Regions from separate parts of the Thioclava kandeliae genome, predicted to be linked through region 3. Evidence: riboswitches for the same ligand, from Rfam matches in the RefSeq annotation. Region 3 holds a riboswitch; each other region holds the start of a gene.

Region 1 (10,390 bases), on a different contig from region 3:
CATCCTCGTCGACGACGGTATTGAGGCTCTGGTTCAGATTCCCGAGATCACGGATCGCGATCATCTGGGCCACGCCCACCATCACGATGATGGCAGCGAAGGCAAGCGCAAGCTTCACTTTAATGGTCAAACGCATTTGGCCGGTTCCTGTTCGTTTTGGGAATGAGCCGCACTCCCCGGCACGGCAATGGCAAAGATCCGTTCGAGATCGGGTATGATAACGAATTTTTCGTCCATAAGGGCGATGCCCTTCACAAAATCTGGCGGCCATCGCATACCGACCTCGGGGATCGGGTCGATGGCGCCATCGTCGATATCGGTGACATCCAGCACACGGTCGGCAAGCACGGCCACCGTCGTCACCTCGCCCGCAAGCGGTATATCGAGCACCAACATGCGGGTGTTTTCGTCCGGCTCGCGCGTTTTCATATTCAGCGCGATCCGCAAATCGGCCAAGGGTACGACCCCGCCGCGCACATTGATCAGACCGGTTGCAAAGCGCCCCGCCTGCGGCACCCGCGTAACGGGGACCGGCTCGAGGATCTCGCGCAACGCCGAGGTCGGGATCGCCAATGTTTCGGTGCCAAGGATGAGTGTGACGACCTTCATCATGCGACCCTCTCGCGCGTACGGAGCGCCTCTTCCATTGACCGGCCCGCCGCGACGAGATTTGCGACATCAAGGATCAGGGCAACGGTGCCATCGCCAAGGATGGTCGCACCCGAAAAGCTCTTGAGCCCCGCATGTAGCCGCGAGAGCTGCTTGATCACCGTCTGGTTATTGGTCACCAGCCGGTCCACCACGACGCCCACGCGCCCACCGAGCGCCGTCACGATCACCACTTTTTGGAAATCGGAGCGCGGGCCCGGAACATCGAAGAGATCAGCGAGCCGGATAAAGGGCACCATGCCCCCACGGACATTGAGGAAATTCGAGCTGGTATCGCTCTGCGCCAATTCGGGCGGCAGCTCGACACATTCCTCGACCGCCGCAACAGGGATCGTATAGCGCTCCTGTCCGACCTCGATCAGCAGGCCGTCGATAATAGCGAGTGTCAGCGGCAGACGCAGGGTGATCTCCGTCCCATAGCCGGGCTCGGAGGACACCTCGATCTGCCCCCGCAGGCCTTCGATGACAGAGCGCACCACATCCATACCCACGCCACGCCCCGAAAGATCGGTGACGGTTTCCGCGGTCGAGAAACCCGGCGCGAAGATCATCATCCGCAGGTCCTGCTGCGTGACGATCTGGTCCTCGGTAATCAGGCCGCGCTCGAGGCCACGGGCACGGATACGCGCCAGATCGAGGCCCCGCCCGTCATCGCGGATACGCACCAGCACCTCGGCACCGGCATGGGTGGCCGACAGCTCGATCCGGCCATTGCCGGATTTCCCCTGCGCCGCGCGCGTGGCGCTATCCTCGAGACCATGGTCGATGGAGTTGCGCAGCAGGTGGACCAGCGGATCGGCCAGCGTCTCGATCACCGTCTTGTCCAATTCGGTCTCGCCCCCGAGCGTCACGAAGTCGATGGGCTTGCCAAGGCGGTCGGAGAGATCATGGATCAGGCGACGGAACCGCCCGAACAGCGTGCCGATCGGCACCATGCGGATCGACATGGTGGTGTCGCGCATACCCGATGTCAGCCGTCGGATATCCTCGGCCACCGACATCAGCGATGGCAGGCGCATCTCCTGGCTCAGGTCATGCAGGCGGGCCTCGGCAATGACCAGCTCGCCCACACGGTCCATCAGCTCATCCAGTCTCTCGGTCGCGACCCGCATGGTCGATAGCGCCGCTTCCCGCCCCGTTGGCGGGGCATCGCCCCCACCCGTCTCGCCGGCCTCCGGCTGGGGGGAACCCGTCGCCACGGTCAGCTCGGGAGAACCATCTTCCTGCCGGATGTCGAGAACGAGATCATCCGCGGAAAACACGAAAACCCCATCGATCTGGTCGCGCGTCACCCCCGATGGCAGCCTGATCGACCAGCGGATCGGTGGCACCAGCGGGTTCAGCGCCTCGAGCGGGGGAACCTCGGAGAGATCTGCGCGCAGTGTGACCTCCGGATCCAGTTCGCGCAGTTCCTGCAGGAGCGCGGGGATCGAAATCCCCAGCCCCAATGCCGCGGGACCCGCTGCAAGTGTCACCCGCCAACCGGGCCCTCCTGAAGCTGCCGGCACAGCCAGCGGCGCCTTCTGGGACAGCGCATCCGCCAGCGCCTGCAGGAGAGCGGGACTGGCCGGTGCTGCCAGTTCGGGCGTATCGAGCAGCGCGAGGAACTGATCGCAGGCTGCAAGCGCCACCTTGATCAGCGCATCGGTCGCGCAGGCACCGGGCTGGCGCAGGGTCTCGAAAGCAGTCTCGAATTCATGCACGAAGGCCGACAGCGCTGAATGCCCGAACATCGCGCTCGACCCTTTGAGCGTATGCAATTCCCGAAAAAGGGAATCGATCAGCTCCCGATCCGCAGGACGCGATTTCAGATCCAGCAGGTTTGCCTCGATCGAGGCCTGCAACTCCAGCGCCTCGGCAAGAAAGATCTGGGCAGCGTCGTCATCCATCGACATCAGCCCGCGACCTTCTTGACCACATTCAGAAGCTGCTGCTGGTCGAAGGGTTTTACCATCCAGCCCATCGCCCCTGCCGCCTTCGCCTGCTGTTTCAGATCGTCGCGCGTTTCGGTCGAGATGAAGACGATCGGCACGCCAAGCGCCTCGGGGCGCGCACGATAGGTGCGGATGAAGGTCAGACCGTCCATCTTGGGCATGTTCTGGTCGGTCAGGATCGCATTGGGTCGCTCGCCCTGCAGCTTGGCCAGTGCATCCTCACCATCAGCGGCCTCGATCACCCGATAGCCCGCGCGGGTCAGCGTTGCACTGACCATCTGGCGGACGGAGGGAGAATCATCGATGGTGACAATCGTTTTGGTCATGAAGTGCGGCCTTGGATTGGGGCCCTGCGACAGATGCGCCGTCACGGATCAGGTGCGGTGCCGCGGGACGGGAAACTAACAGGGAATGATATCGACCCAGACACCATCCGGATCGCGTTTGAGCTGGTCATCGGTGAGCGCGGACTGCGCAAGTATCGCGGGCACAGGAGAGGTATCCTCCAGCGTGACCTGAAGCCGCGCCTTGCGGAGCTGCGCCGTGCGGAAGGCCGCGATCAGCACCGACATTCCGGCCATGTCGCAGGCCGTCCATCGGGCGGTCTCCAGGCGGATGGACGCACCAGCGACAAGTGCCTTGTCGAGCTGGCTGGCGACGGCCTTGGCATTGGCAATCGTGATCTCGCTGACCATCATGTGAGAAATTACTCTTCTGGGTTGCATCATCTAGCAAGAGATCGCCCCAAAGAATTAACGGAGAGCTAAATACGCCACAAAACCTGACGGCTTAATTAAAAAGCTATGAAAATTTAGGGCTGGTGTCGCGGCCGGAAGGGCCGGTGGACAGGTCCCGGAATGCATCAATCACAGTGGCTGCGGATCGCTGCGCCAAGCCCAGATACGGCATAATGAAATCTTCATGCCAGAAAGCTGCTCGTCATCAATCTATTTCTTAGATGTATCTGATATCCTTATCAGAAATCCCATCGCATGTCTATTGCCCGTTGTGCATATCTACCGCGCGCAAACGTGAGTTGTGCGCCAGCACCAAGCCCGTATAACCGACGCAACCTTCGACGTTGTAGAAGGCGTAACGAGTGACCTTTTCTTGCTGTTCGCGCACCACTCCCTGGCCGCGCGCGCCCCGATGTATTATCGGGATTTTCTCAACAGATAGATATCCATGATCCAGCCATGGCGGCTACGGGCCTCGGCCCGCGTGGTCAGGATTCGCTCCGAGACCTCGGCAAGCGGGCCCGACAACCGCAACTCTTCCGCCATACCGGCATAGGCGGACCACCAGATCTCCACCTCCTCCGGATCGATCGCGGTGAAGGCCCCACCCTCGTCGAGCATGACCACGACACTCTCGGCGCCCTCGGGCCAGCCGTTATGGCGCAGATTGCGCCCCGTAGTGATGGTCACCGGCCCGCCGACCGTATTGAGCGGGATGGCATGGCCCGCCGTCATCGCCTGAATGGCTGTAATTCCGGGAATGACGCGAAGCTCGAGCGGCATACGCGCGGCCACCCGTTCGGCCAGCCGGAGCGTGCTGTCATAGAGCGATGGATCCCCCCAGACGAGAAAGCCCGCGCGCCCGCCCTGCGGGAGAGCGGCGCGCAACTCCTCTTCCCAGATCCGCGCGATGGCGTCATGCCAATCCGCCACGCGGCGCTGGTAATCGGGTTCGGACGCATCGCGCACCGGAAGGGTGAACTCGCGCAGCGCAGGCCCGCTATCGGGCAATACACGCGCGCAAATCGCGCGTCGTGCCTGTGCCAGATCATCCTTTGCTGCGCCCTTGAGCGGGATCAGGATCACCTCGCAGGCTTTCATCTCTTCGATGGCCTGAAGCGTCAGATGGTCGGGGTTACCGGCCCCGATCCCGATCAGAGAGATTGCCCACATTACCGCCCCCAGACGTTTCGCAGAAAAAGAACCGCAAAAGAAAACCGCAGCCCGTGACAGGCTGCGGTCGGATCCTTAGCAGGTGCGCCAGGGCTGTGCCAGCACTCAGGCGGAATAGACGCGTGCGAGGACGAAGCGGTTGCGCCCCAGCGCCTTGGCACCGGCCAGCACGGCCAGATCGACGAGCGGCTCGACCAGCACGACCGACATATAGGCGATGCCGAAGGTGCCGACATTGGCCAGCGTTGCAACCGACACACCCTCACCGTAAAGCACCCAGAACGCGACCCATGCGATTACCCCGCCCTGATAGGCCGTCGAAAGCGCAAGCGCCTGTTTATAGGTGATATCGGCATAGGCGGTATCGGGGGCGATCAGGCGTTGGGCCAGCGCCTGAAGCGCGAAGAGCGGCACCAGAAGCGTGGTGACATTCATCGCATATTGCGGCAGATCCTGCGGCTCGAAGAACAGCCCCTGCGTCAGAAGCCCCAGCGCCAGGCCAATGGCCGCCGGCACGAAGCCCAGCATCAGAAACAGCGTGGAACCGAGGATCAGATGGACCTCAGACACGCCCGCCGGATGATGCGGCAGGATCTGGAACGAGACGAAAACCGCAGCGGTTGCGGCCGCGGCACGGGCCGCCATCATCGGCAGCTCTCGGGTTTTGAGCGTCCTGACCCCCTCATGGGCGACATAAGTGGCGGCACCTGCGGCGGTGGCGTAGCTCAGAAGAAGTTTGGCACCATGCACGATGCCCGGTTCGATATGCATATACGTTCTCCCTGCCGTCGACCCCGACGGCATTTATGGTGACTGACGACGGGCCAGCGGCCCATATCCACGGCAGGTCTCCTGACTCGCGACTCGTCACCTGCATGCCGCCTTCCCCCTTGCGGAGTGGCATTCCGGAGCAGGCTCACCGCTTACAGTTGCGGGGGCAGTTCCGGATTTGGCGCCTGATGGCTACACCGCACCGGATTCCCTTTTCATCCGGCAGCACCTCTCGGCCACCGGAAACCGTGGGATCACTCTTGGCGAACGCGGTCGTTAGGTCAAGCCGCGCGAAGCGGAAGCGCAGAAATTGGCACAGCCGGACAAGAATTGGCCCGTTCAGGCCAGCGCGCCATAGAAGATCAGCGCGGGCTTGACTGGAATCGCGCCACTCGCGGCCTGTTCGGTGATCTGGGCCGCCAGCTCGCGCATTGTCCCACGCCAGATCACCTCGTCGGGATGAGAAATCGATTCCGCCATCATGGCCGACGTTTCGAGGCTCAGCCCCGCAGCCTCCAGCCGCTGCGCCAGCGCCACAAAGGTGCGCCGCGCCATATAGACGGCCGTGACCGCCTGCGCATCGGCCAGTGCCGCCATGTTTAACTCCTCGGGCAGCGCACCCGTGACGTCATGGCCGGTCACGAATTGCAGTCTGCGCGCGGTCAGCCGTCGCGTGAGCGGGATCTGTGCCGCCGCCGCTGCCGCCGAGGCCGCCGTCACCCCCGGGATGATCTCGAACCCGATCCCCGCCGCACGACAGGCGCTCAGCTCTTCTTCGAGCCGCCCGAAAATGCCGCCATCGCCCGATTTCAGCCGCACGACCCTGCCGCCCGCGCGGGCATGATCGACCAGAAGCTGGCTGACATGGTCCTGTTTTGGCGACGGACGTCCGGCCCGTTTGCCCACGCCGATCAGATCGCATTCGGGCCGCGCCAGATCGAGGATCGGACCGGCAGAGAGATCGTCGAAGAGGATCGCATCGGCCTGCCGGATACGCTCGGCCCCGCGCAGGGTCAGAAGTTCGGGATCCCCCGGACCGGAAGAGACGAAACTGACGAACCCGCTCATATATCCTCCGCAATCAGATGGAAGAAGGTGCCCGTGACATAGCCCCTGCGCGATCCGGTTTCCACCACCGAAAGACCGGCCGCATCGGTCACGCGGGCCAGAGGCGCGTCGGGCTGCGACAGGATGGTCGAGAAATGGAACTCGTGCCCGCGCAGCGCAGCCCCTTCGGCCTGCCCCGGAATGGGCGCCAGAAGCCGCGCGTGACGATAGCCCAGATGCATCTTACGTTTGGCATAGGAGGTCTCTAGCCCCAGAAGCCCCGCCATCGCGTGGCGTGCTCCGTCCTTGTCGACCAACCCCTGCCCCAGCACCATATAGCCGCCGCATTCGCCATGCACGGGACGGGTCTGCGCGAAGTCGCGAAGCCCCTTCAGGAAGCTCGCCTTTCCGGCAAGCCGCCCCGCATGGAGTTCGGGATAGCCGCCCGGCAGCCAGACACAATCGGCCGTCGGGTCGGGTGACTGGTCCTCGAGCGGCGAGAAGAAACCGATCTCCGCACCGGCCTGCCGCCAGCCGTCCAGAAGATGAGGATAGAGGAAGGAAAAGGCCTGATCGCGGGCGATGGCAATGCGCTGGCCGGGGGGCGTGAGCGGAGCCGCAGCACCCGCAAGCGCGCGTGTGGGCGCGGCTTGCGCGCGTAGCGCCGCAAGGTCGAGATGCCCTGCCACCAGATCGGCCATCGCCTCGATCTGCGCGTCAAGCTCGGGCCGCTCGGAGGCCTGCACGAGCCCCAGATGGCGCGAGGGCATTTCGAGATCCTTCAGGCGCGGCAGGCATCCGAGGCAGGCAATGCCAGCCTCGGCAAGCCCCTCGCGGACCATCATCTCGTGGCGCGGGCTGGCCACGCGATTGACCACGGCCCCTGCGATCTTGACCTCGGGACGCAGCCGCGCGAACCCCAAGGCGACCGCGCCCACCGATTGCGCCTGCCCGCCCGCATCGATCACCAGCACCACCGGCCAGCCTGTCAGCACCGATAGATCCGCGGCACTGCCACGCGCGGTGGCCCCGTTTTGCGCGACCCCGTCAAAGAGCCCCATCGCCCCTTCGGCAATCACCAGATCCGCCCCTTCGGCGCCCGCAATGATCCGCGCCATCACCCCCTCGGGCATCGCCCAGCTGTCGAGATTGGCCGAAGGCAGGCCGGACGCCACCAGATGGAAGCCCGGATCGATATAATCCGGCCCCGCCTTGAAGGAACGGACCCCGACACCCGCACGGTGATAGGCGCGCAGCAGGCCCAGAGTGAGCGTGGTCTTACCGGTGCCTGACCCAGTGGCCGAGATGATGAGCCCGTTCATTCAGTTCCCTCCGGAAAACGCGGATCGGTCCCTACGGGGCGGTAGCGGCGGTCGTAATCGCCGGCATAGAGACGGCTCTCGTCAAACCCCTCTTGCGCCAGCGCCCGTCCCACCAGAATAAGCGCGGTGCGCCCCCGCATGCCCTCCGATGCCGCAAGCACTGTGCCGAGCGTGGCGCGCACAATCTTCTGGTCGGGCCAGCTCGCGCGCCAGACGACGGCCAGCGGACAGTCCGCGCCATAAAGCGGCAAGAGCCGCGCGACGACTTCCTCGAGCACATGCACCGAGAGATGGATCGCGAGCGTCGCGCCGGTTGCCGCGAAATTCTCGAGCGTCTCGGTGTCGGGCATGGGGGAGGCCCGCCCCGAGGTCCGCGTGAGCACCAGCGATTGCGCGACGCCGGGCAGGGTCAGCTCGGTGCCGAGCGCGGCAGAAGCCGCCGCAAAACTGGGGACACCGGGGCAAATCTCGTAGGGAATGCCCTCGGCCCGCAGACGACGCAGTTGCTCGCCCATTGCCGAATAGACCGACAGATCCCCCGAATGGAGCCGCGCCACATCCTGCCCCGCCTGATGGGCGTGGCGGATCTCGGTCATGATCTCGTCAAGCGACAGAGGGGCGGTGTTTATGATGCGCGCCCCTGACGGGCAATGCACCAACAGCGCCTCGGGCACCAGCGATCCGGCATAGAGACAGACAGGCGCCCGCGCGATCAGATCGCGCCCGCGCAGGGTGATCAGATCGGCCGCACCGGGGCCTGCGCCGATGAAATGGACGGTCATGGGTGATCCTCTTCGAGTGGTCCGGTGTCGTATTGTCCGGCAAGCGCCGTCGTGATCGTGCCGCAGGGCGAGACCTTGCGGGGGGACAGGATCCGCGCGCCCTCGCCCGCAGCCACGAGCGCCAGCGCCTCGGCCACCGAGCCCGTGCCGAAAATATCCATGATACGAGGCGAGATGGTGGGGGTCTGCACCCCGCACAGGGCCGCGCGCGGCAGCAGCTGCAGCGCGATGCCCTGCGCGGTGAGCGCCGGGTGCGCGCCTTTATCCTCCAACACCGCCAGCAGATCGACCCGCCCCGCATCGGAAATCGCCTGCGCTAGCGCATCGGCGGTTGCATCCGCGCGTAGCCCCATGCCCAGCACGCGTCTCATCGCGCAACACTCCACTGCAGGATCGGTCGGGCACGCTCCCAGCCGCGCATGCGCCCCAAGGGCGCGTCCTCCGCCAGCTCGATCCGCAAGAGGGTCCCGCCGAGTGTAGCCTGAAGCTCCAGATAAAGCGCCTCGCTTTCCAGCGTCACCGCGTTACCGGTGACCCGTGTGCCTTGCGGGAGCCGCTCCCAGAGCGCGGCAAACCCCTCGCGCGTAAGCCCGCCGCCGATGAACACCGCATCGGGACGCACTTCAGGCAGCGTTTCGGGCCAGTGGCCCTGAAGCACATCGATCCGGTGATCGATCCCGAATTTCATCGCGTTCTCGGTAATCTGGCCGAGCCTGTCGGCGCGCGGCTCGAGAGCTGCGGCCCGCCCGCCCGCCAGCGCCCATTCGACAGATATCGAGCCAGAACCCGCGCCGAGATCCCACAGATATTCGCCCTGACGAGGCGAAAGCGCCGATAGCGTCAATGCCCTGACGGGGCGTTTGGTGATCTGGCCATGATGGGTGAAGAGGCTATCGTCGAGCCCGAAGCCACGCGGCAGACCGGGCCCGCCCTGCGCCGAAATCGCCACCAGAACAGATTGCCCGAACTCTCCGGTGACCGCATCCGCTGGCAGATCGCGGCGGATCTCGCGCGGACCGCCGATGGCCTCGAAGACATGGAGTATCGAGGCACCAAAGCCCAGAGTGTCGAGATAGGCCCCGAGTTCGGCCACCTGTGCCCCGCCCCGCAACGTCACGATCAGGCGGCTGCCCTGTGCGAGAGAGGGACGCAGGCGCGAAAGAGGTGCGGCATGCAGGCCCAGCGTCTCGACCTCCTCGAGCCGCCACCCCAGCCGCGCGGCCGCCCATGCGATCGAGGACACCGCTGGATGACAGATCCACTCCTCGGGGGCCAGCGCGGCCGCAAGCGACCCGCCCGCCCCATGCCAGAACGGATCGCCCGATGCCAGCACCACAACCCGTTGCCCGCGCAGCGCCAGAACCGGGGCCAGATCGAAGGGCACAGGCCATGCCCGCCCTCGCGCGCCCGCGCCCACCAGATCCAGATGGCGCGGCCCGCCAAAGATGACCGAAGCCTGAGAGAGGATTTCGCGGCTTGCATCCGACAGCCCCGCCGGTCCATCTTCGCCAAGACCGATAATATGGAGCCAGGGCCTATCCATGCCGCGTATCCTTTTGCTCGGAGGCACATCCGAAGCCGCCGAAATGGCCCGCATTCTGGCGCGCGCAGGGCTCTGGGCGGTCTATTCCTATGCGGGGCGCACGCAATCGCCAGTGGCCCAGCCGCTTCCCCTGCGGGTCGGGGGCTTTGGCGGGGTTGACGGGCTGCGGGCCTATATGGCGCGCGAGGCAATCACCCATGTGATCGATGCGACCCATCCCTTTGCCGCGCAGATGAGCCGCAACGCGATTGCGGCCTGTCGCGCGCAAGGCGTGGCGCTGTGCGGGTTCGAGCGGCTGCCATGGGTTGCGCAAACCGGTGACCGCTGGACCTCTGTGCCCGATATGGAGGCCGCCGCCAGTGCCCTGCCCATCGAGGCAAAACGCGTGTTTCTTGCCATCGGTCGCCAGCAT
Region 2 (10,390 bases), on a different contig from region 3:
TCCCCGCGCGCCTGACTGGGCTGATCTTTGCGCTGGTCTCCGCGCCTGTGCGGGCGCTCAAGGTGATGGCGCAGGATGCGGGCAAACACCGCTCGCCCAATGCCGGCTGGCCCGAGGCGGCCTTGGCGGCGGGTTTGAGCGTGCGCCTGTCGGGGCCGCGGGTCTATGGTGACCATGTGGCGCATGAACCCTATGTCAACGAAGGCGCCCCCGATCCGCGCCCGCAGGATCTGGCGCGCGGGCTCTCCCTCTATCTCAGGGCGATGGGGCTTGCGGCCCTGTGTCTTGCCCTTCTGTCCTGTCTCTGAAAAGGCCCCGATATGCGTGATCACGGCGGAAATCTCGATTGGGCCATGGCCGAATATGGCCGGACGGGCGGGCAGGGCGAGTGGGTCGACCTCTCCACAGGGATCAACCGCGTGCCCTATCCCGTGGGTACGCTCCCGCCCGCGGCCTATACCGACCTGCCCACCGGCGCGTCCATGGCGGCGCTGCTGGCCGTGGCGCGCCAGAGCTACGGCATGACCGGTGGGGGGATTGCCGCGCTGGCCGGTGCACAGGCGGCCATCCAGATGCTGCCGATGCTGCTGGACGGCCCGCGCAAGGCCCGCGTCCTCTCACCCACCTATAACGAGCATGCCGCGTGCCTGCGTCAGGCGGGCTGGCAGGTCGAGGAGGTCCGTCACCTTCACGATCTGGAGGGCGCGCGGCTGGCCGTGGTGGTCAATCCCAACAATCCCGACGGGCAATGCCACAGCCCCGAGGTACTGATGGCCTTGCGCGGTAGGGTCGGCACGCTGGTGGTCGATGAAAGCTTCGCCGATCCGCGTCCCGATCTGTCGCTTGCGGGGCAGGTTGGAGAGGAGGATCTCTTCGTGCTGCGCTCGTTCGGCAAGTTCTACGGGCTGGCGGGGCTACGGCTTGGCTTTGCACTGGGGGCCGAAGCCCGGATCGCGCGGCTGCGCGAGATGGCAGGCCCTTGGCCTGTCTGCGGTGCGGGGCTTGCCATCGGCACCAGAGCGCTGGCAGATCGCGACTGGCAGAGCACCACAATCGCGCGGCTGGTTCAGGACATGGGCCGTATGGACGCGCTGGCCGCGCAGGCAGGCTGGGACCTTATGGGCGGGACAGAGCTTTTCCGGCTTTACGCGACCCCCGATGCGGTTCGGGCGCAGTCTCGACTGGCCCGCGCCCATATCTGGAGCCGCATCTTCCCTTGGCATCCGCGCTGGATCCGCCTCGGCCTTCCCGGCAACGAGACAGAATGGGCGCGCCTTGCGCATGCACTAACGGGCAAGGCCGAGTAAGCCGTCCACATCCAGATGCGCCTCCAGATGGGCGGCCAAGGCGTCGAGCGTGGCTTCCACCAGGGCTCCATGCGCAATATTGCCCGACCGCGCTCCGAGCGTGCCCAGCCATGCCGCACGGAACCCGTCCTCACCGAACATCCCGTGCAGATAGCTGCCCATGATCCGGCCATCGGGCGAGATTGCCCCTTCGGGCACGCCCGCGATCATCGCAAAGGGCCTTGCACGATCAGGCCCGTCACTACGCCCGATATGGATCTCGTAGCCCGAGAATCCGCATCCCGTCGGTGCATGGAGGGCCTCCACCCGTGTCAGGCGCTTGTCCTCTACCATCACCGTTTCGATATCGAGAAACCCCAGACCGGGATCGCTGCCCGCAGGCCCTTCAAGCCCGTGCGGATCATGCACGACACGCCCCAGCATCTGGTAGCCACCGCAGATCCCGAGGATCCGCCCGCCACGCCGCACATGCGCCTGCAAGTCCACTTCCCAGCCCTGCGCGCGCAAAAAGGCCAGATCGCCACGGGTGGATTTGGAACCGGGAATGATCACTAGATCGGTATCACCGGGCAGGGGCTGGCCCGCCCGCAAAATGCTCAGCGACACATGCGGCTCCTGCATCAGCGGATCGAGATCGTCGAAATTGGCAATCCGCGAAAGCCCCAGACAGGCCACCCTGAGCCCCGAGCCACCCGAGGCATTCGGCAAATCCAGCGCATCCTCGGCCGGCAGACGGCCAGCCTCCGCAAACCACGGCAAAACGCCAAAACCGCGCCAGCCCGTGCGCGTCTCGATCATTCGGTAACCCTCGTCAAACAGCCGCGGATCGCCACGGAACTTGTTGATGAGAAATCCTGCGATCCGCGCGCGGTCGCCCGCGCCGAGCACGGCCTGCGTCCCCACGATCTGTGCGATCACCCCGCCACGATCGATATCTCCGGCCAGCACCACCGGCACATCGGCCGCGCAGGCAAAGCCCATATTGGCAATGTCATTCTTGCGCAGGTTTACCTCGGCAGGACTACCCGCCCCCTCGACGATGACCAGATCATGCGCGGCCTTAAGGCGCGCGAAACTCTCTAGAACCGGCGCCATCAGGGACGGTTTTAACGCGGCATAATCGCGCGCCTTCACGGTCGCCCGCCGCTTGCCCTGCACGATCACCTGCGATCCGGTCTCGCTCTCGGGCTTGAGCAGGATCGGGTTCATATCGACCACAGGCTCCACTCCGCAGGCCATCGCCTGCAAGGCCTGCGCCCGCCCGATCTCGCCACCATCCACGGTAACGGCGGCATTGTTGGACATGTTCTGCGGCTTGAAGGGCGCAACGCTCAGCCCGCGCAGCCGCGCCGCCCGACACAAGCCCGCAACCAGCATGGATTTTCCCACATTCGAGCCCGCGCCCTGGATCATCAGCGCCTTCATGATGCCATACAGTCCATGGGGAAGGGCCGAGGCACCGCATCTCGACCGTGCCATTGGCAGCTGGCTGCGGGAGATGCGGTGCGCCCACCTTCTGCCACCATCGGGACCCTGCCGAGTGAGGCAGCACCTTTATCGCGCAACATCGTTAATTTTGCCTTGTTTTCCATTGTCCGAAAATATCCCGGGGGTGAATTGCGCCCGAAGGCGCAAGAGGGGGCAGAGCCCCCTTTTCAGAACTCGACGCCCCTCTGGCCCTTGATGCCTGCGCGGAACGGGTGTTTCACCAGCGTCATCTCGGTCACCAGATCGGCCAGCTCGATCAGCGGCTCCTTGGCATTGCGCCCCGTCAGCGCCACATGGGTCATGGCGGGCTTCTCGTCGCGCAGGAACGCCACCACCTCGTCGATATCGAGATAGTCATAGCGCAGAGCGATATTGATCTCGTCAAGCAGCACGAAGCGGATCTCGGGGTCGCGGATCAGCTCCTTGGCCTTTTCCCAGCCACGCTTGGCCATCGCCACATCCCGCGCGCGGTCCTGTGTCTCCCAGGTAAAGCCTTCGCCCATCGCATGGAACTGGCACAGACCGGAGAAGTGCTCCTCGATCAGACGCCGCTCGCCGGTATCCCACGCGCCCTTGATGAACTGAACCACCGCACAGGGCATCTCATGGGCGATACAACGCAGGATCATCCCGAACCCTGCCGAGGATTTCCCCTTGCCAGCGCCGGTATTGACGATGATCAGGCCCTTCTCGCCCTCTTTCGTCGCCATGATCTTGTCGCGCGCGGCCTTTTTCTTGGCCATCTTCATCGCGTGGCGGTCCTCGGTGGCGGCGTCCTGATCCGGCATTCCTTCGGGGGCGGTCTCGCTCATGGGGGATCTCCTTCCTTGACAAAGCGCGGGCTTGCGCGTCTTTTAAGCGCGCACACAGGTTCCTGTTTATGACAGGTGAAAAGGGAATGCGATAGGGGACGGGATCCTCAAGCGCAGCCGCCCCCGCGACCGTGACCGAAGAGGTGGCAGGCCACTGGACAGATCCGGACCACCGGATCCCTCCGGGAAGGCGTCATCGGCAGGCAAGGCCCTACAGCCCGCCTGACTTCGCAAGCCGGGAGACCTGCCTGTGGCGAAAGACAAGGACGGGCGATCGGGGTGTGTCGCAGCGGGAAGAGGGTCAGAACCTTGTGGTTCCGGCGTTCGACCTTTGCTATGCGCAGCCCGAAGAGGGAGAGCATATGAGCAATGTAACGGTCACGATCTGCACCACCTGCCGCCGCACGGGCGATGACACGAGCCCGCGTCCGGGTGCGCGGCTGCGCGATGCGGTGGCGCAAGCCTGCATTGACGGTGTGAAGGTCAGGGGGGTCGAATGCCTCTCCGCCTGTTCGCGCTCCTGCTCGATGGTGCTGTCGGGCGGGCCGGACCGCTGGAGCTATATCTATGGCGATCTCGACCCCGCCACCCATCTCGATGACATTCTGGCGGGCATCCGCGCCTATGGCGAGACCGCCGATGGTCTGGTGCCGTGGCGCGCGCGTCCCGTTGTCTTCCGTAAACAATCCATCGCGCGTATACCGCCGCAAAACGATCCGCAGGAGTGATCCATGAGCAATCTCGCAAAAGTGCCGGTGACCATCGTCACAGGGTTTCTGGGGGCGGGCAAGACCACGCTGATCCGTCACCTGATGCAAAACCCGCAGGGCAAGCGTCTGGCCGTTCTGGTCAATGAGTTCGGGACCGCGGGTGTGGATGGCGATATCCTCAAATCCTGCGCCGACGAGAACTGCCCCGAGGACAATATTCTGGAACTGGCCAATGGCTGCATCTGCTGCACTGTGGCCGATGAGTTCATCCCGACCATCGAGCGTCTTCTGGCGCTGCCCGAGATGCCCGATCACATCCTGATCGAGACCTCGGGTCTGGCGCTGCCCAAACCGCTTCTGAAGGCATTCGAATGGCCCGCGATCCGCTCGCGGATCACCGTCGATGGTGTGGTGGCGCTGGCCGATGCCGAGGCTGTGGCTTCGGGTCAGTTTGCCCCCGATCTCGCGGCGGTCGATGCACAACGCACCGCCGACCCCTCGCTTGAGCACGAGACGCCGCTCTCCGAGGTCTTCGAGGACCAGATCGCCTGCGCCGATATCGTGCTTCTGTCGAAGGCCGATCTTGCGGGCGAGGAGGGTCTGGCCCGCGCCCGCGCCGTGATCGAGGCCGAGGCGCCGCGCAAGCTGCCGATCCTGCCGATGTCCGAAGGCGTCATCGATCCGCAGGTGATCCTGGGGCTCAATGCGGCCGCCGAGGATGATCTCGAGGCGCGCCCCTCCCATCATGATGGCCATTTCGACCACGAGCATGACGATTTCGATACGATCGTCGTGGACTTGGGCGAGATCGAGGATGTTGCCGCGCTCGAGGCGCGGATGGTCGCCATGGCGGGCGATTTCAATATCCTGCGGATGAAGGGCTATCTGGCGGTCAAGGGCAAGCCGATGCGCTATCTGGTGCAGGCCGTGGGCACGCGCCTGCGCGGCCAGTTCGACCAGCCTTGGGGGGCACGCCCGCGCGCCTCACAGCTGGTGGTGATTGCCGAGCATGACCATATCGACCGCGCCTCCATCGAGGCGGCGCTGGGTCTGGCGGTGGCCTGACCGATGCATGTGGTCTTTCGCGAAACGCATGGGCTGGACCAGTCGGACCAGCCGCAGGATCTGGGACAGAGCCCTGCCGATCTTGTTGTGCTGTCCTTCAGTGACAGCGACCTCGGTGCGTTCGCGGCGGGCTGGAAACGGGCAGGGACGCTGCCGAGCCTGCGCCTTGCCAATCTGGTGGCGCTGAAACATCCGCTCTCGGTCGATACCTATCTCGACCAGACCCTGCGCCATGCCAAGGGAATTCTGGTGCGGATCATCGGTGGCGAGAGCTACTGGCCCTATGGGCTGGCCTCGCTACAGGATCTGGCGCGGCGACAGGGTATCGCTCTGGCCGTGCTGCCCGCCGACGGGCGCGAGGATGCCCGCCTCGATGCGCTCTCCACGCTGCCGGTCTCCACGTTGCGGCGCCTTCAGGCGCTATGTGATGCGGGGGGCGCGGTGGCAGCCCAAGCCGCACTTGCACAGCTCTCGCTTGCAGCGGGGCTCTATGCGGGGCCGGTTTCTGGGGTGAAATCGGTGCCCGATTGCGGGTTCTACCTGCCACAGACAGGGATCGTGGCGGCGCCGGAGGCGGGAGAGGATATCGCTCTGGTCACCTTCTACCGCTCCTATCTGACCGCGGCCGATACCGCGCCCGTGGATGCGATGATCGAGGCGTTGCGGGCGCGTGGTCTGAACGCCTATGGCGTGTTTGCTCCCTCTCTGAAGGCACAGGGCGTGCCGGATTGGCTGCGGCGCGAGATTGCGCGGCTCAAACCGGTTACAGTGGTCAATGCCACCGCGTTCTCGGCGCAAGGCGCCGAGGGTGGCTCGCCCTTGGATGCGGCAGGTGTGCCGGTGGTGCAGGTTGCACTCACGACTGCGCGCAGGCGCGATTGGGCAGGTTCCGAGCGCGGGCTTGCGCCCTCCGATCTGGCGATGCATGTCGTATTACCGGAAGTCGATGGCCGGATCTTTGGTGGTGTGATCTCGTTCAAATCTCCCTCGCAACGCGACCCCGATTTGCAATATTCGCGCTTCATTCATCGGCCCGATCCGGGCCGCGTGGCGCAGGTGGCCGATCGGGTCATGGCGCTGTGCCGCTTGGCGCGCCCTGCGGCAGAGAAACGATTGGCCTTCGTGCTCTCGACCTATCCGGGCAAGAGTTACCAGATCGCCCATGCAGTGGGGCTTGATGCGCTGGCCTCGGTGGAGGGGCTTGTCGCGGCGCTGCAGGCCGAAGGGTATCCCCTGACCAAGGTCAGCGACCTTGGCGCGGTGCTGCAGCATGCAACGCTTGACTGGCCCATTGACGACTACCGCTTGGCTCTGGCCGATCTGCCCGATAGGTTGCGTGATGACCTTCACGAGGCTTGGGGTGCGCCCGAGGAGGATCCGCTCTATCGCGATGGGGTCTTCCGGTTTCCCGCCATCCAAAGCGGTTCGGGTCTTGTTGCGCTACAGCCGGAGCGGGCGGATCGTGCACGCCGCGATGCCGATTACCATGACCTCTCGCGCGTGCCGCGCCATGGCTATGTGGCCTTCTACCTCTGGCTCCAGCGTCAGGCGGATGCGCTGATCCATATGGGGGCGCATGGCACAATGGAATGGCTACCGGGGAAATCGGTCGCTTTGTCGGAAACCTGCTGGCCCGAAGTGCTGACCGGTTCCCTGCCGGTGATCTATCCGTTTATCGTCAATGATCCGGGCGAGGCCGCGCAGGCCAAGCGCAGGATTGCAGCGCAGACCATCGGCCATGTGCCCCCGCCCTTGGCCCAAGGGCGGATGCCCGACACTCTTATCCGCCTCGAGGCATTGATGGATGAGTATTCCACCGCTGACGGGCTCGATCCCGCGCGGCGTGACCGGCTGATCGCCGATATCCGCGCCGAGGCGCAGGGACGGGGCGTCGAGGAGGACCTGGGGATCGAGGCTGCGGCCTCGCCCGCCGAGGCGATCACGCGGCTGGATGCTTTTGTCTGCGATATCAAGGAGAGCCAATATGCCGAAGGGCTTCATGTCTTTGGCACCGGCAGATACGGCGCGGATGAAACGCAAGGTGTGATCCGCGCGCTTGCGGGGCAGTTCGTGGCTCCCGGCCCGTCGGGCAGCCCGCATCGGGGGCGCTCGGATGTGCTGCCAACAGGGCGCAACCTCTTTACCACCGATCCGCGCTCTGTGCCCTCGCGCGCGGCCTATGCCCAGGGCGTGAAACTGGCCGAGGAGCTGGTGCGGCGCCATCTTCAGGATCATGGCGATTGGCCGAAAGGTCTGGTGGTCGATCTCTGGGGATCGGCCACGATGCGCACAGCGGGCGAGGAATTCGCCATGGCGCTGCATCTGGCAGGTGTCAAACCGGTTTGGGATGCGGGTTCCGAGCGGGTTTCGGGGGTCGAGATCCTGCCGCTGGCGTTGTTGAACCGTCCCCGGATCGATCTGACACTGCGGGTTTCGGGGCTTTTCCGCGACGTCTTCCCGGGGCTTGCGCAGATGTTCGAACTGGCCTGCGAGGCTTTAGCCCAGCGCGACGAAACGCCCGAGGACAATCCCTATCTGGCAAGGTCTCCCCGCGTCTTTGGTCCGAAGCCCGGTCTTTACGGGCTGAATATGGGCGGTGCGCTCGAGGATTACACCGAAGAAGGCCGCGCTTTGGCGGGTGAGGCATGGCTCGATGCCTCATCGCATGCGATCGATGCGCAGGGCAATGTCACGCCCGCACGCGCGGCGCTGGAGCAACGTCTGGCGGGGGCAGACAGCTTCGTTCATCTGCAGGACCTGCCAGAAACCGATCTTCTGGTGGCCTCCGATTATGCCGCCCATGAGGCCGGATTTGCTGCGGCGCTGGCGCGTCTGGGGCGGCCTGCGCCTAAATCCTATCATCTGGATGCAACGCGCCCCGACCAGCCGCGTGCACGGGCACTGACCGAGGAGATCGCGCGTGTTGTGCGCGCCCGCGCAGCCAATCCCGACTGGGCCGACAGCATGATGCGTCACGGCTTTCGTGGCGGGGCGGAGATCGCGGCGACGCTTGACCATCTCGCGGCTTTTGCCCATCTGTCGCGCGCGGTACCCGACCATCTGTTCGACCTCTATTTCGAAGCCACGCTTGGCCGCGCGGATCTGGTCGAATTTCTCGGCCGCGAGAATCCGCAGGCTTTAAGGGCGCTCTGGGACCGTTTCAAGGCCCTTGCCGCGGCGGGGCTCTGGACGAGCCGGCGCAATTCCATACAGAATGCTCTGGCCGGTTCGAATTCCGGAGAGGTTTTTTCGGGAATGCAGGAATGGCAGTAAGCACCGCCTGGTATCGCAGCAAGGCAAAGATCTCACAGGCCGATCCGCAGATCCGTGGCTGGTGCCCGGGCGCGCGCCGTCCGATGATGTCGGGCGATGGTCTGGTTGTGCGGGTGCGCCCGTGGTATGGGCGTCTGACCAAGGGACAGGCAGGCGCGCTGGCGGGGATTTCCGCGCAGTTCGGCAACGGGTTGATCGACCTCTCCTCACGCGGCAATCTGCAGCTTCGCGGCATTCGACGCGAAGATCATGACGCGCTGCTGATGGCGCTGGCCACGCTCGGTCTGCTCGATGCCTCCGTCGCCGGAGAGACGCGGCGTAATGTGATTACGCAGCCGTTCTGGCAGATGGGCGATCTGACCCAACGGCTGGGCGATGATCTGAGCGCGGTCCTCTCGCGAGAGGACGGGCCGGAGCTGCCTGCCAAATTCGGCTTTGCGGTGGATTGTGGCCCCGTGCCGCTTCTGCAGGGAAGCTCTGCCGATATCCGCATCGAACGGACGCAGGATGCGCTGATCATCCGCGCTGATGGCGCCGAGCGTGGGCGCGCAGTCAGGCCCGAAGATGCGGTTGCGGCGGCACTCGAGATGGCACAATGGTTTCAGGACACTGGCGGCATTACAGATGGGCGTGGACGTATGGCGCGCCATCTGGAGGCGGGGGCCACGCTGCCTGCGGCATGGCGCACCCATGCCATGCACAGAGGCCTGCCTCCGCCGGCGCCCGGGATCTATGACGAGGGAGCGCTGTTTGGTGTGGGCTTCGGGCAGATCCATGCCGAGGAACTGGCCGAGATCGCCAGTATGGGCAAGCTTCGCCTGACCCCATGGCGGATGATCCTGATCGAGGGCGCGCGGGTCTTTCCCGAAGTTGCAGGGGCGGTCACCGTCCCCGATGATCCGCGGCTGCGGATTTCGGTCTGCACGGGCGCGCCCGGTTGTCCGCAAGGGGCGCAGCCGACCCGTGCGCTGGCGCGCCGGATCGCCCGTCAGGGACTGCCGGAGGGGCAGGCGCTTCATATCTCGGGCTGTGCCAAGGGATGTGCGCATGCCGGGGCTTGCGATCTGGTAGCGGTGGCGTCAAAGGAAGGCTGGGCATTTGGGCGCGACCAGCGTGCCCGCGACCTTACGCAAGGCACGCTCGACGAGCGCGCGCTGAGAGAAAAAATCAAGACGGGCCAGAAGTGAACTGGCACGAGGACGGGCACGGGGGACGACATGCCACATAGCTATGAAACCGACGGCGCGAAGATCTATGCCGAGAGTTTCGCCACGATCCGTGCCGAGGCAGATCTGGCGCGGTTCGATGCGGAGGAAGAACCGGTCGTGGTGCGGATGATCCATGCCGCCGGTCTGGTGGGGCTCGAACGCGATGTGGAATTTTCCACCGGAATGGCGAAGGCGGCGCGTGCTGCGCTGCAGGCGGGCGCGCCTGTCCTGTGTGATGCGCGGATGGTCTCCGAAGGGATCACCCGCGCGCGGCTTCCGGCACAGAACGAGGTGATCTGCACGCTGCATGCGCCCGATATCGTCGAGCGCGCGAAAGCGATGGGCAATACCCGCTCGGCGGCAGCCCTCGAGCTGTGGCGTCCGTATCTGGAGGGGGCTGTTGTGGCCATCGGTAATGCGCCGACCGCGCTCTTCCATCTGCTGAACATGCTTGAAGACCCCGATTGCCCGCGTCCTGCGGCAATTATCGGCTGTCCGGTGGGTTTTGTGGGCGCGGCCGAGTCGAA
Region 3 (10,390 bases):
CGTGGCCGTGCGGCGCGGCGCCTTGCAGCTGGCGGTGGGTGGGATCATCGGCGGCAACACTTTCGACACGCTGTTTCTGGTTTTCTCCGATGCCGCCTATCGCGAGGGCGCGATCTATCAGGCCATGAGCCAAACCGACCTCTACTGGCTGGCAACCGGCCTTCTGATGACCGCGATCCTGCTGGGCGGGCTGATCCTGCGCCAGCGCGAGGGGCCGGCGCGGATCGGGATCGAATCCGTGCTGCTGATCGGCGTCTATGGCTGCGCGGTCGGTGTCGAGATCTTCGGCTGACGCCTCACCGGACCGCGCTCAGCCCGACCTCATCCGAACATCTGCGCCCCGATATAGCTGCCCTCTGCGGGCGCGGGCGGGATGTAGAAGACCCCAGAGGCCACATGCGAGATATAGTCGTTCAGCCGGTCCGCCGCCCCGAGCCGCGTCTGCAGCCGCTCGAAAGCCTCGGGCGTATTCTGGTAGGACAGGAACAGCAGCCCCGCATCCAGCATCCCGAGCGCGTTGATCCCGTCGGTATAGTTGTAGCTGCGGCGCAGGATTTTCAGCCCGTCATTATGCTCGTGGGCAGCAAGGCTGATATGGGAATTGGCAGGAATGACCGGACCATGCGGACCCTGCGCCGTGAAATCGGGCGTATCGAATTCCTGCGTGCCGGTCAGCGGTGCGCCTGAGACCTTGAACCGCCCGAAGACCGCATTCTGGTCATCGATCTGATCGGTATCCCAGCTTTCGATGAACATGCTGATCTTGCGCATGACCTGATAGCTGCCGCCCTTGCCCCAGCCCGGCTCGTCGGTCCAGACAAAGGCCTCGCGATCGGCATCGCTCGTGATGTTGCGGGTGCCATCGCGGAAGCCCAGAAGGTTGCGCGGCGTCGCCTGCCCCTTGCCTGCCGAGGCCCGCCCGAAGCCCATCACCGCATAGCGGGTGGAGGCGGTGCCCGTGGATTTAGCCAGCCGCGCCAGCACGCGGATCGCGTGATAGGCCACCTGCGGATCATCGGCGCAGGCCTGCAGCGAGAGATCGCCCCCCGAGATCTCGGGGGTCAGCGCATCTCCGGGCAGATGTTTGAGCGGGCGCAAGCCGGCGGGCCGATGCGCCTGAAGACCGGTCTTCTCGAACAGATCCGGCCCCAACCCGACCGTCACCGTCAGCGAGGCGGGCCCCAGATCGAGCGCCTCGCCCGTATCGAGTGCGCCCGCATCGGGACGGTCCGGATCGACCTTGCTGATCGGCTCGCCCTTCATTATCTGCGCGATCGAGGCGGACCAGCGCGCCAACAGCACCTGCAGATCGCGCGGATTTTCCGACGTCAGGTCAAAGGTCATATAAACCACATGGCGCTGCGGCGCAGTGGCGATCCCCGCCTGCGGGCCCGGCCCGTAGAACGGATAGGCGTGGCTCAGGTCGATGGCGTTGGACGGCCCAGCCTCTGTGTCGGCCGTCGCCGCGCCCATCAACATCGGGGTCGCCAGAGGCGAGAGGGCAGCGCCAAAAAGCAGGCTGCGGCGTTTGGGATCGGGGGTCATGGGGCTCTCCATGGCAAGACGGGCGAGGAAAGAGGGATGCCGGAGCCCGGTGGGGCTCCGGCCAGCGCATCAGCCAGCAGTCGCGACCTTTTCGGCCACGCGCGACAGCGGTTCCTGCAGCGACTGGATGGCCCGGCTGAGCGTCACCTTGTCGGAGGCTTTCAGCGCATCGGTATAGAGCACATAGCCACCGGGCACCGTATTGTCGCGGTAGCCATCGAGCAGCGCGCGCACCTTGTCGAACTCGTCGCTCACGCGTTTGGTCAGATCGGGATCGATCTGCGCCATCCCCGGCTCCAGATAGGCGAAGGCCTGCTCGGCGCCTTCGACATTGCCCGCGAAATCGGCCAGATCGATATGGCTATAGGCCTCTTCCTCGCCGCTGATCTTGGTGCTCTGGACTTCTTCGAGCAGATCCGCCGCGCCATTGGCCAGATCCTCGGGCCAGAATTCGAGGCTTGGGGCCAGCTGGTCAAGCAGCTTCACGTTCTTCAGCAGCTCATGCGCCGTGGTCTTGGTGTCGTCGGTGATCGCGCCCCGCTCGAAGAGATCGCGCTCGATCGCATGATAGCCCGACCAGCCTACCGCCGGATCCTCGTTCGAGGCCCGCATATCGATAAGATAATCGAGATTGCCGTGATTGTCGGTCGCATCGAACCCGTCCATCACGAAACCGTCCACATCGGATTCGATCCGCTCGTAGAAGGGGCGGGCATGGGCGTAATCGGTCTTGGCAGCCTCCAGATCTCCCGCGGTAATATCGGCATCGAGCTTGGTCACGGCCACGACCATCGCATCGACGGTCTTGTTTACATAGGCGCTGTAATCGGCGGTGCCCTTGTCGAGCAACTCCGAGACGCTGCCCTCGGCACGTTTGGCGGCAGCGCCGGTGACGGTGAAGGCGGTCTTTTGCGGATCGGCACCGGGGCAGTAGATGTCGTAGCTGCCGCCGCCCAGCGTGACAGTAAAGGTGACCGATGGCAGACCGGGCGCAAGGTTTTCCTTCTCGCCGATGATGCGATTACCCGAGAGGAGTTCGACCTCGGTCAGGGCGGTGGCGGTCTGGTTGGTGACAGTAAAGGTCACGGGGCCTGCGGCGGCTTCGGTCGCGCTCAGCTTGCAGCTGCCGCCATTATCGGAGGTCATCGTGATCGCGACCTGAGCGGCGCCAGAGGCGTTGCTTTCGGCGGTCTGGGCCGAGGCGGAGGTGCTTGTGGCAAGCGCTGCCAGAAGCGGGAGGATGATCGGATAAGAGCGGGAGACAGACATCAGTGAGATCCTTTGGGCGCAGGTTCTACCCCTGCGCCATGTGAGGGAGAGACCCGTTCGGGTGCGAGAGAGCGCAATTGCCGCGCCGCGCGCAGGGCAATCGCAAGGGCCGCCAGAAGAAGGACAACAGACAGCTGGCGGGCCCAGAACTGCCATTCCTGCAAGGCTGAGCCATAGGCGCGATAGGCGGCCATGGCTTTGGCTGAAAACGTATCGGAGGTGGCCCATGCGAGAGGGCCGGTTTGCGCCGCAACGGCTTGGGGCAGCTTGCGCACGCGCAGGCTGCGCGGGGTCTGCAGACCGCGGCCCGACAGGGTCACCAGAACCTGTGCCCCGCCTCGCGCCTGCACAACCGCGCCCTGCGCCAGACGGGCATGGGCGTCCAGATCGGCCTGCCATTGCGCGGTGTAAGGGCCGGGATAGCGGGTGGGGTTCAACCCGATCGGACGCCGCCCGCCATTCAGCGCCACCAGTTCGGCAAAACTCACCGTCTGTGGAGCGTCATTCAAAGCCACCGTCGCACCGTAATCGGCCTCGCTCAGCGGGAGCCCGTTATGGTCCGAACTCTGCGCCGAAGAATGCGGCAGATTCAGGGGGACGCCCCCAAAATCGAGGGCCAGCACGTCCCCGCGCAGCTGCACCTGCCCCGCCCCATCGCCACGCAGCGCCGCGACCGGCGCCTGCGGGCGCAGCCTCGCCCGCGGCTGCGGCACAAGAAACAGACCCAGCGCCGCAACGGCCAGCATCAGCGCCGCGCCCAGTTTCAGCCGCCCCGCATTGCGCGGGCTCGGGCGATAGGCTGTGGGCCAGTAGACAAGCGCGCCAACAATCGCGAGATAGCTCACCCATCCCAGAACCTCGATCAGCCGCGGATCGGAGGGGATGCCCAGCACACCGGTAATCAGCGCGGCCTGCACCGTGCCGGGCGCCACGAGCCAGCCCAGATCCATGACCATCTGCTGACCGCCATTGATCCAACCCGCCTCATGGCCTGTGCGCAGCGCGCTCACACAAAGCCCCGCCGCGACCAGAACGAGGAAACCGCCGGTAATGCGGAAAAAGCGCGACAGGTTCAGCCGCACCCCGCCCTGATAAATACCCCAGCCGATGCCGATCGCCAGCGCCAGTCCGATCAGCGCGCCGATCCCTGCCCAAAGGGCCGATTGCGCCGCCGAGAAGGTTGCCAGAAAGAACACCGCCGTCTCGAAGCCTTCCTTCAGCACCGCCAGAAAGGCCATTGCGGCCAGTGCCGTGGCCCCACGTCCCGAGAGCGCGGCCGCCGCATCCTGCTCAAGGCTCGATTTAAGATCACGCCCGTGGCGGTCCATCCACCAGATCATGCCGGTAACAAAGACAATGGCCACCACGCCGATCAGTGTCTCGAGCGCTTCCTGACGGGCCTGCGGCAGGCTCTGTTCGAGATGGTTGAGGCCAAGCCCCACACCGAGCGACAGAAGAACCGCCAGCCCGACCCCCGCCCACATCGGGCCGAGCCCCGCCCCGTTGCGACGCAGGAAGGCCGCGATGATCCCTACGATCAGCGTCGCCTCAAGCCCTTCACGGAGCGCGATCACCAAAGTTGCCAGCATGACCTGCCTCTTTCGCCTAGCTCTGGATCGGTGGGCGTTTATTCCCGACCAAACAACTCAGCTATGGCTTCTGCGCCCGCAGAACGCGGCTGTCAACGCACGCTGGCGTGAACGGGCGGCGTGAACCGAGGGGTGAACCGACGGGTGCCGCCGGACCACGATATGCTCAACGGATGCCCTGCACGATGGGAAAATCCGCAAAGGGCTGACCGCCCAGACGGTCGAATTGCTGGCACAGAGACATTTCATCGAGCGCAGTGCCGATGATCACAAGCCGGTTGCCGGCCTGCCCGTCGGGCCAGCCCTCGAGCCGAAGACCGGGATAGAGCCTGTGGCCTACCGCATGCACCACCAGCGGGCGCGACGGGTCATCGCGCAGCGCCATCAGCCCCTTGATCCGCAAAAGCCCGTTCGAGGGCGTGGCGGTCAGCCGCGTCAGGAACTGGCGCAGCGCGGTTTCATCAACCGGTGTATCCGAGGTCAAGGGCACTGCCTGCACCCCTCCATGCCGGTTGAGATCATGAAAATGACCGCCCGTCAGGGGCCGCAGCTGCGCCTCAGCAGCCAGCCATTTGCCGACCTGCTCGCCCTTGCCGAAGGCGCTGTAGCTTCCAGCTCCAATCAGACTGGCGGGCGAGAATCCATCGGCAGCCGCGTCATGCACGATCACCCCCGGATTGAGGCCGCGCAGCGCCTCACCCAGATCTCCCGCAGGGTGGAGGTCTGTCTTGCTTAGGACCACATGATCGGCGAAGGCAATCTGGCGAAGGCTTTCGGGATGGGCCTCGAGCACCGCCCCGATCCCCTCGACATCCACCACCGTGATCACACCCGACAGCCGGAACGCCCGCGCCACCGCATGATCGGCCAGAGCGACCGCCGCCAGCCCGCCGGGAATAAGGCTGTTCACGATGGGGGCCAGATCGGCCAGCCCTGTTGTCTCCACGATAACCCGCGAGAAAGGCGGCAGCGTCCCGTTGCGCCGCAGCACAAGCAGCTCGTCAAGCGAGGCGCGCAGATCGCTGCCCCGCGTGCAGCAGATACAGCCCGTCGTGGTGACGCTGGCCCGCGCCTCGCGGCCCTTGCGCACCAGATCATGATCGACCGCCACCAGACCGAACTCGTTGATCACCAGCGCGGTATCGGCATAGGCGGGATCTTCCAGAAGCCGGTTGAGAAGCGTCGTCTTGCCAGCCCCCAGAAAACCGGTCAGCACGAAGACGGGGATCTGGGTATCGGGTATGGCCATGGGACGCTCCTTTTCCGGCGGGTGCAGGGATATGTCCGGCAGGCCCATCCCGCAAGATGGGATCGGCCTGCCGCGCGATCAACCGGCCCGCGGCAGGCTCGCTGTGAAATGCAGCGCCAGATGTCCGTCCGGATCGCGCACCTGCCGCGCCTCGACCCCGAAACTCTCGCGCAAATTGTCGGGCGAGAGCACCTCGGCAGGGGGACCGATCGCCTTGAGCCGCCCCCCCTCCAAGAGCGCCACCCGATCACAGGAGAACGCATGGTTGAGATCATGGAGCGCGATCACCCGGCTGACGGGCAGGCTCCGCACAAGGGCCAGAAGTGCCAGCTGGTGGCGGATATCAAGATGGTTGGTGGGCTCGTCAAGCAGCAAAAGCGCAGGCGACTGGGCCAATGCGCGGGCGATGTGGACCCGCTGGCGCTCGCCTCCCGAAAGCGTGTGCCACAACCGGTCCTCGCGCCCTGCCATATCGACCGCCGAGAGGGCGCGGGTCACCGCCTCGCTATCGCGCATGCTCCAGCCCCGCAAGGGTGACAGGAAGGGGATACGCCCCAGCTCGACCGCCTCACGCACCCGCAGCCGGTCGGTGGTCTCGGCCTGTTGTTCGACCAGCGCGATCTGGCGGGCCCGCACCTGCGCGCCCAGTTCTGCCAGCGGCCTGTCCTGCCAAAGCACCCTGCCCCCAGAAGGCTTTCCCAAACCCGCCATCATCCGCATCAACGTAGACTTTCCCGAGCCGTTCGGCCCGATCAGCCCCAGATATTCACCCTCCCCGACCGTCAGCGAGATCCCGTGCAGGATCTCGACCCGATGCGCCTTAGCCTGCAGGTTTTCCACGCGCAGCACCATCAGCGCGCCCCTCGCATCAGGATCAGCGCGAAAGCGGGCGCCCCGATCAACGCGGTCACCACCCCGATGGGCAGAACCTGCCCCGGCACAATGATGCGCGAGACAATATCGGCGAGAACCAGAAACACCGCCCCCGCCAGCGCCGAGGCCGGCACAAGGCGCTGGTGGCGGGTGCCCACCAGAAAGCGCATCGCATGGGGCACCACCAACCCGACAAAACCGATGGCACCCACTTTCGACACCAAAACCCCTATCATCACCGCGGTCGCGGTGATCAGGATCCCGCGCGTCTTGGGCACATTGACCCCCAACGATGCCGCACTCTCGGCCCCGAAGGTGAAGGCATCGAGCGCATGGCGGTGCCAGAGGCAGACGAGCGCGCCGAGGCAGGTCACCACAACGGCGGGGAGCACATCCTCCCAGCGCACGCCCGAGAGGTTGCCCATCAGCCAGAACATGATACCGCGCGCCTGTTCGGCATTTGCCGAGCGCGCGATGATGAAAGCGGTGAGCGCATTGAACATCTGGCTACCTGCAATCCCGGCAAGGATGATCGCGGCCGCCCCGCTGGTGCCGCGCGCCGTGCCGGGGATGGCATGAGCCAGCGCAACCACGGCAGCAAAGGCCGCAAGCGCCCCGATCAGCGCGCCTGCCGACATGCTGAGCGCCCCCGCCCCGAACCCCGCGATACTTACCAGCACCGCGCCGGTGGAAGCGCCCGCCGAGAGCCCCATCAGATAGGGATCGGCCAGCGGATTACGCAACAGCGCCTGAAGCACGACCCCTGTCAGCGCCAGCCCCGCCCCGCAGCTGGCCGCCACAATCGCGCGGGGCAGCCGGTAGGACCAGATGATACCCGCATCGATCCGGTCCACCGGATAGCCCGCCTGCCAAAGATGGTTGGCGAGCACCCTCGCGACCGAAGCCAGCGGCAGCCGCGTCTCGCCAATGGCCGCCCCGGCCAGCAGGGTCAGCGCGAGAACGATCAGCCCCGCACCCCATAAAAGCGCCTTCCGGCTCATTGGAAAGTCATACCCGCCAGTGCATCGGACAGGCTGTCGAGCCCGTAGATCGTGCGCAGGGTCGCGCTCATGGCATGGGCGTCCATCACCACGATATGCCCTTCGCGCACCGCTTTCATCTGCCGCGTCACCGGATCGCTGCGCAGGAATTTCAGCTTTTCCTCGACATCATCGGCGGGGAAACGGCGGCGGTCCATCTTGGCGATCACCAGCACATCGGGGTCGGCCTTGGCGATACTCTCCCAGCCGACCGTGGGCCATTCCTCGTCGGATTGCACCACGTTGGTAAGGCCGAGCGCGCGCATCATATAGCCCGGCGCACCAAGCTGGCCCGCCATGTAGGGATCGAGCGCGATATCGGCGGAGGAGAACCAGAAGGCCGCTTTCAAGCCCTTCGGCAGATCCAGCGCCTTGGCCCGTGCCACGGCGCGCGCCTCGGTCGCCTGCAGATCGTCGACCAGCGTCTCGCCCCTGTCGGCGACATCGAAGATCTCGGCCAGCTGGCGGATGCCTTTATAGACCTGCACGGGATCAAAGGCGCCTACCCGCGTGCCATCGCCGCCGGTGCTGTTGTCCTTGGTGTCACAATCGGCGGGAAGGATATAGGTATTGATCCCCAGATCTGCGAACTGCTCACGGGTGCCCACCACACCATTGGGACCGACATGCCATTCATATTGCACGGCAACCAGATCGGGTTTACGGGCCACGACGCTCTCGAAGCTCGGATCATTATCGGCCAGACGCGGGATCTGTGCATTGACCTCGGCATAGCGCGGCAGCACCTTGTTGAACCAGACCGAGGTGCCCTTCACCCGATCCGCAAGCCCCAGCGAATAGAGGATCTCGGTGGCCGACTGACCGATCGTCACCGCGCGCTCGGGGGCCGCCTCGAAGCGGACCTTACGACCACAATTTTCTATTTGCAGCGGATAATGCGTCTGCGCGGAGGCCGAGACCGCACCCAGCAATGAGGCCACGGCCAGTATCATGCATTTCATCAGTTCCGTCCTATCGAAAGGAGCGGAAAGCGCCATAAAGGACAGGGGCCGGAGACCCCGCCTGCCCTACCGACACACCCCGTCCGGTTAACATCTTCAGGCCGGCAGGTCTCCTGACTGGCGCCTCAACGCGTCTTTGCCCTTCCCGGACCGATGGCCCAGTGGTGTTGCAAAGGCGCTCTTCGCCTACAGTTGCGGGGGCAGTTCCGGTTGCCGCCGGAGCGGTGCGGATTCCCTATTATATCCTCGCGGATACCGGTGAGGTGGTTTTGCATCCTCCCCCGCCGAGGTCAAGCGATGCCACGCGACGAATTTCTGGCAGCCAGAGCGCGACGTAGCGTTACCTGTGCCTCGGCAGGTTACCCGAAGGCGCATTGAGCGCCATTCAAGACCGAGCATAATCGACCGTTTTCAAGGATTTTCACGCCAGCGGGAGATAATGCGCCATTATAGCTGTTTCCGGAATACACCATTCATAAGCACGCACATGATCAACGCCAATGGTTTGCATACAAACGCATACAAAAGCCCGACTCGAAATTTGCTTGCCCGAAGCCGCACTGTTTCACGGTCCAGCCATTTCGCGACGCGGCCTATCTGAAATATTAGTGAGGAGTGTCACGTTTTGAACAAGACCAAATGTCGCACCGATAAAGCCGAGGCTCCGGCTGCATCGAAAGAGCTTTCCGGCATGGACCGACGCAACTTCTTGATCACCTCTGCGGTCGCGGGATTTGTGGCGGCATCGGGCGCCGGACTGGGCATGAGCCGTGCAATGGCGGCCACCGCGGACGGGGTGGCGGGTTTTGGCACGATCAGCGCTTTCGTGACCCGGCAGAAGGGCTTCGACCCCAAGCTGGTCGAGCGCGCCTATGACCAGCTGGTCGAGCTGGATCCGAGCTTCGACACCAAGGTCGTTGCCCTGTCGGATGCGATCAAATCCGCCGATGTCGAGGATATCGACGCCTTCCTTGCAACCAGTCCCGATCAGGATCTGCGCGAGACCATGACCACGATCACCGCCGTCTGGTATCTGGGCTATACCGGCACGCCCGATCCGTCGCAGGAAAAGGATGACGCGAAATTCGTCACCTATCGCGATGCGCTGATGTGGAAGCCCACCGGCAATACCACTCCGATCCCGACCTACTCGCAGCACAAGCAGAATTACTGGGCCGAGCCGCCCACCGCTGACGACATCAAGTGATCGCGCTGTAACTATTTTAGAAATCTGGACTATACCCAATGGCTAATGACTATGATGCCGATGTGATTGTCATCGGTTCCGGCACGGTAGGGGCGAATGCCGCCTACGAGCTGGCCAAGCAAGGCAAATCCGTTCTGATGCTCGAGGCGGGCGTGCGCATTCCGCGCTGGCGTCTGATCGAAGCCTTCCGCAATTCTCCCCGCCGCACCGATTATAACGGCCCCTATCCGGACGAGCCCTGGGCGCATACGTCGGCCTCGCATGACTATGTCGAGAATGATGGCGACTTCCCGATGATCGCCAACTTCCTCAAACTGGTGGGCGGCTCGACATGGCACTGGGGCGGCGCGACATGGCGCTTCATCCCCGATGATTTCAAGATGCAGTCCACCTATGGCGTGGGCCGCGACTGGCCTATCGAATATAGCGATCTCGAGCCGTGGTATGTGAAGGCCGAATACGAGATTGGCGTCGCAGGCAATATGAAGGAAGACCAGTCTGGCGTGCGCAAAGGCGAGACATGGCCTCCGCGCTCCAAAGATTTCCCGATGCCCGCGCAGAAAAACAGCTACATGCTGGACACCTTCAAAAGCCGGATCGAGCCTCTGGGCTTTGATGTGGTGGCCGAGCCCTCGGCCATGATGAGCGGTAATTAC

What was found. A riboswitch is a leader RNA that binds a small molecule or an ion and turns the genes downstream of it on or off. The one in region 3 is predicted to bind cobalamin.
Region 1: it holds a riboswitch for cobalamin, as region 3 does, so the genes downstream of both, VSX56_RS06470 (energy-coupling factor ABC transporter permease) here and VSX56_RS11885 (ABC transporter substrate-binding protein) in region 3, are expected to answer to the same signal.
Region 2: it holds a riboswitch for cobalamin, as region 3 does, so the genes downstream of both, VSX56_RS06535 (DUF1636 family protein) here and VSX56_RS11885 (ABC transporter substrate-binding protein) in region 3, are expected to answer to the same signal.

Annotation. Positions count from the first base shown of each region.
Region 1 covers NZ_JAYWLC010000004.1:61,923-72,312, forward strand. The annotation lists gene VSX56_RS06440 (methyl-accepting chemotaxis protein) at 1-136, opposite strand, end outside; gene VSX56_RS06445 (chemotaxis protein CheW) at 127-612, opposite strand; gene VSX56_RS06450 (chemotaxis protein CheA) at 609-2,564, opposite strand; gene VSX56_RS06455 (response regulator) at 2,564-2,929, opposite strand; gene VSX56_RS06460 (STAS domain-containing protein) at 3,005-3,301, opposite strand; gene cobF (precorrin-6A synthase (deacetylating)) at 3,758-4,513, opposite strand; gene VSX56_RS06470 (energy-coupling factor ABC transporter permease) at 4,619-5,284, opposite strand; cobalamin riboswitch at 5,339-5,550, opposite strand; gene cobA (uroporphyrinogen-III C-methyltransferase) at 5,624-6,352, opposite strand; gene VSX56_RS06480 (cobyrinic acid a,c-diamide synthase CobB) at 6,349-7,653, opposite strand; gene cobM (precorrin-4 C(11)-methyltransferase) at 7,650-8,435, opposite strand; gene VSX56_RS06490 (cobalamin biosynthesis protein) at 8,432-8,806, opposite strand; gene cbiE (precorrin-6y C5,15-methyltransferase (decarboxylating) subunit CbiE) at 8,803-9,978, opposite strand; gene VSX56_RS06500 (cobalt-precorrin-6A reductase) at 9,977-10,390, shown strand, end outside.
Region 2 covers NZ_JAYWLC010000004.1:74,218-84,607, reverse strand. The annotation lists gene cbiB (adenosylcobinamide-phosphate synthase CbiB) at 1-308, shown strand, start outside; gene cobD (threonine-phosphate decarboxylase CobD) at 321-1,307, shown strand; gene VSX56_RS06545 (cobyric acid synthase) at 1,287-2,732, opposite strand; gene cobO (cob(I)yrinic acid a,c-diamide adenosyltransferase) at 2,963-3,607, opposite strand; cobalamin riboswitch at 3,647-3,873, shown strand; gene VSX56_RS06535 (DUF1636 family protein) at 3,889-4,335, shown strand; gene cobW (cobalamin biosynthesis protein CobW) at 4,339-5,382, shown strand; gene cobN (cobaltochelatase subunit CobN) at 5,386-8,655, shown strand; gene cobG (precorrin-3B synthase) at 8,646-9,842, shown strand; gene VSX56_RS06515 (precorrin-8X methylmutase) at 9,873-10,390, shown strand, end outside.
Region 3 covers NZ_JAYWLC010000008.1:147,254-157,643, forward strand. The annotation lists partial or broken gene VSX56_RS11850 (sodium:calcium antiporter) at 1-292, shown strand, start outside; gene VSX56_RS11855 (Dyp-type peroxidase) at 322-1,545, opposite strand; gene efeO (iron uptake system protein EfeO) at 1,615-2,814, opposite strand; gene efeU (iron uptake transporter permease EfeU) at 2,814-4,403, opposite strand; gene VSX56_RS11870 (CobW family GTP-binding protein) at 4,570-5,652, opposite strand; partial or broken gene VSX56_RS11875 (ABC transporter ATP-binding protein) at 5,989-6,504, opposite strand; gene VSX56_RS11880 (FecCD family ABC transporter permease) at 6,504-7,526, opposite strand; gene VSX56_RS11885 (ABC transporter substrate-binding protein) at 7,523-8,530, opposite strand; cobalamin riboswitch at 8,614-8,802, opposite strand; gene VSX56_RS11890 (sugar dehydrogenase complex small subunit) at 9,153-9,734, shown strand; gene VSX56_RS11895 (GMC family oxidoreductase) at 9,773-10,390, shown strand, end outside.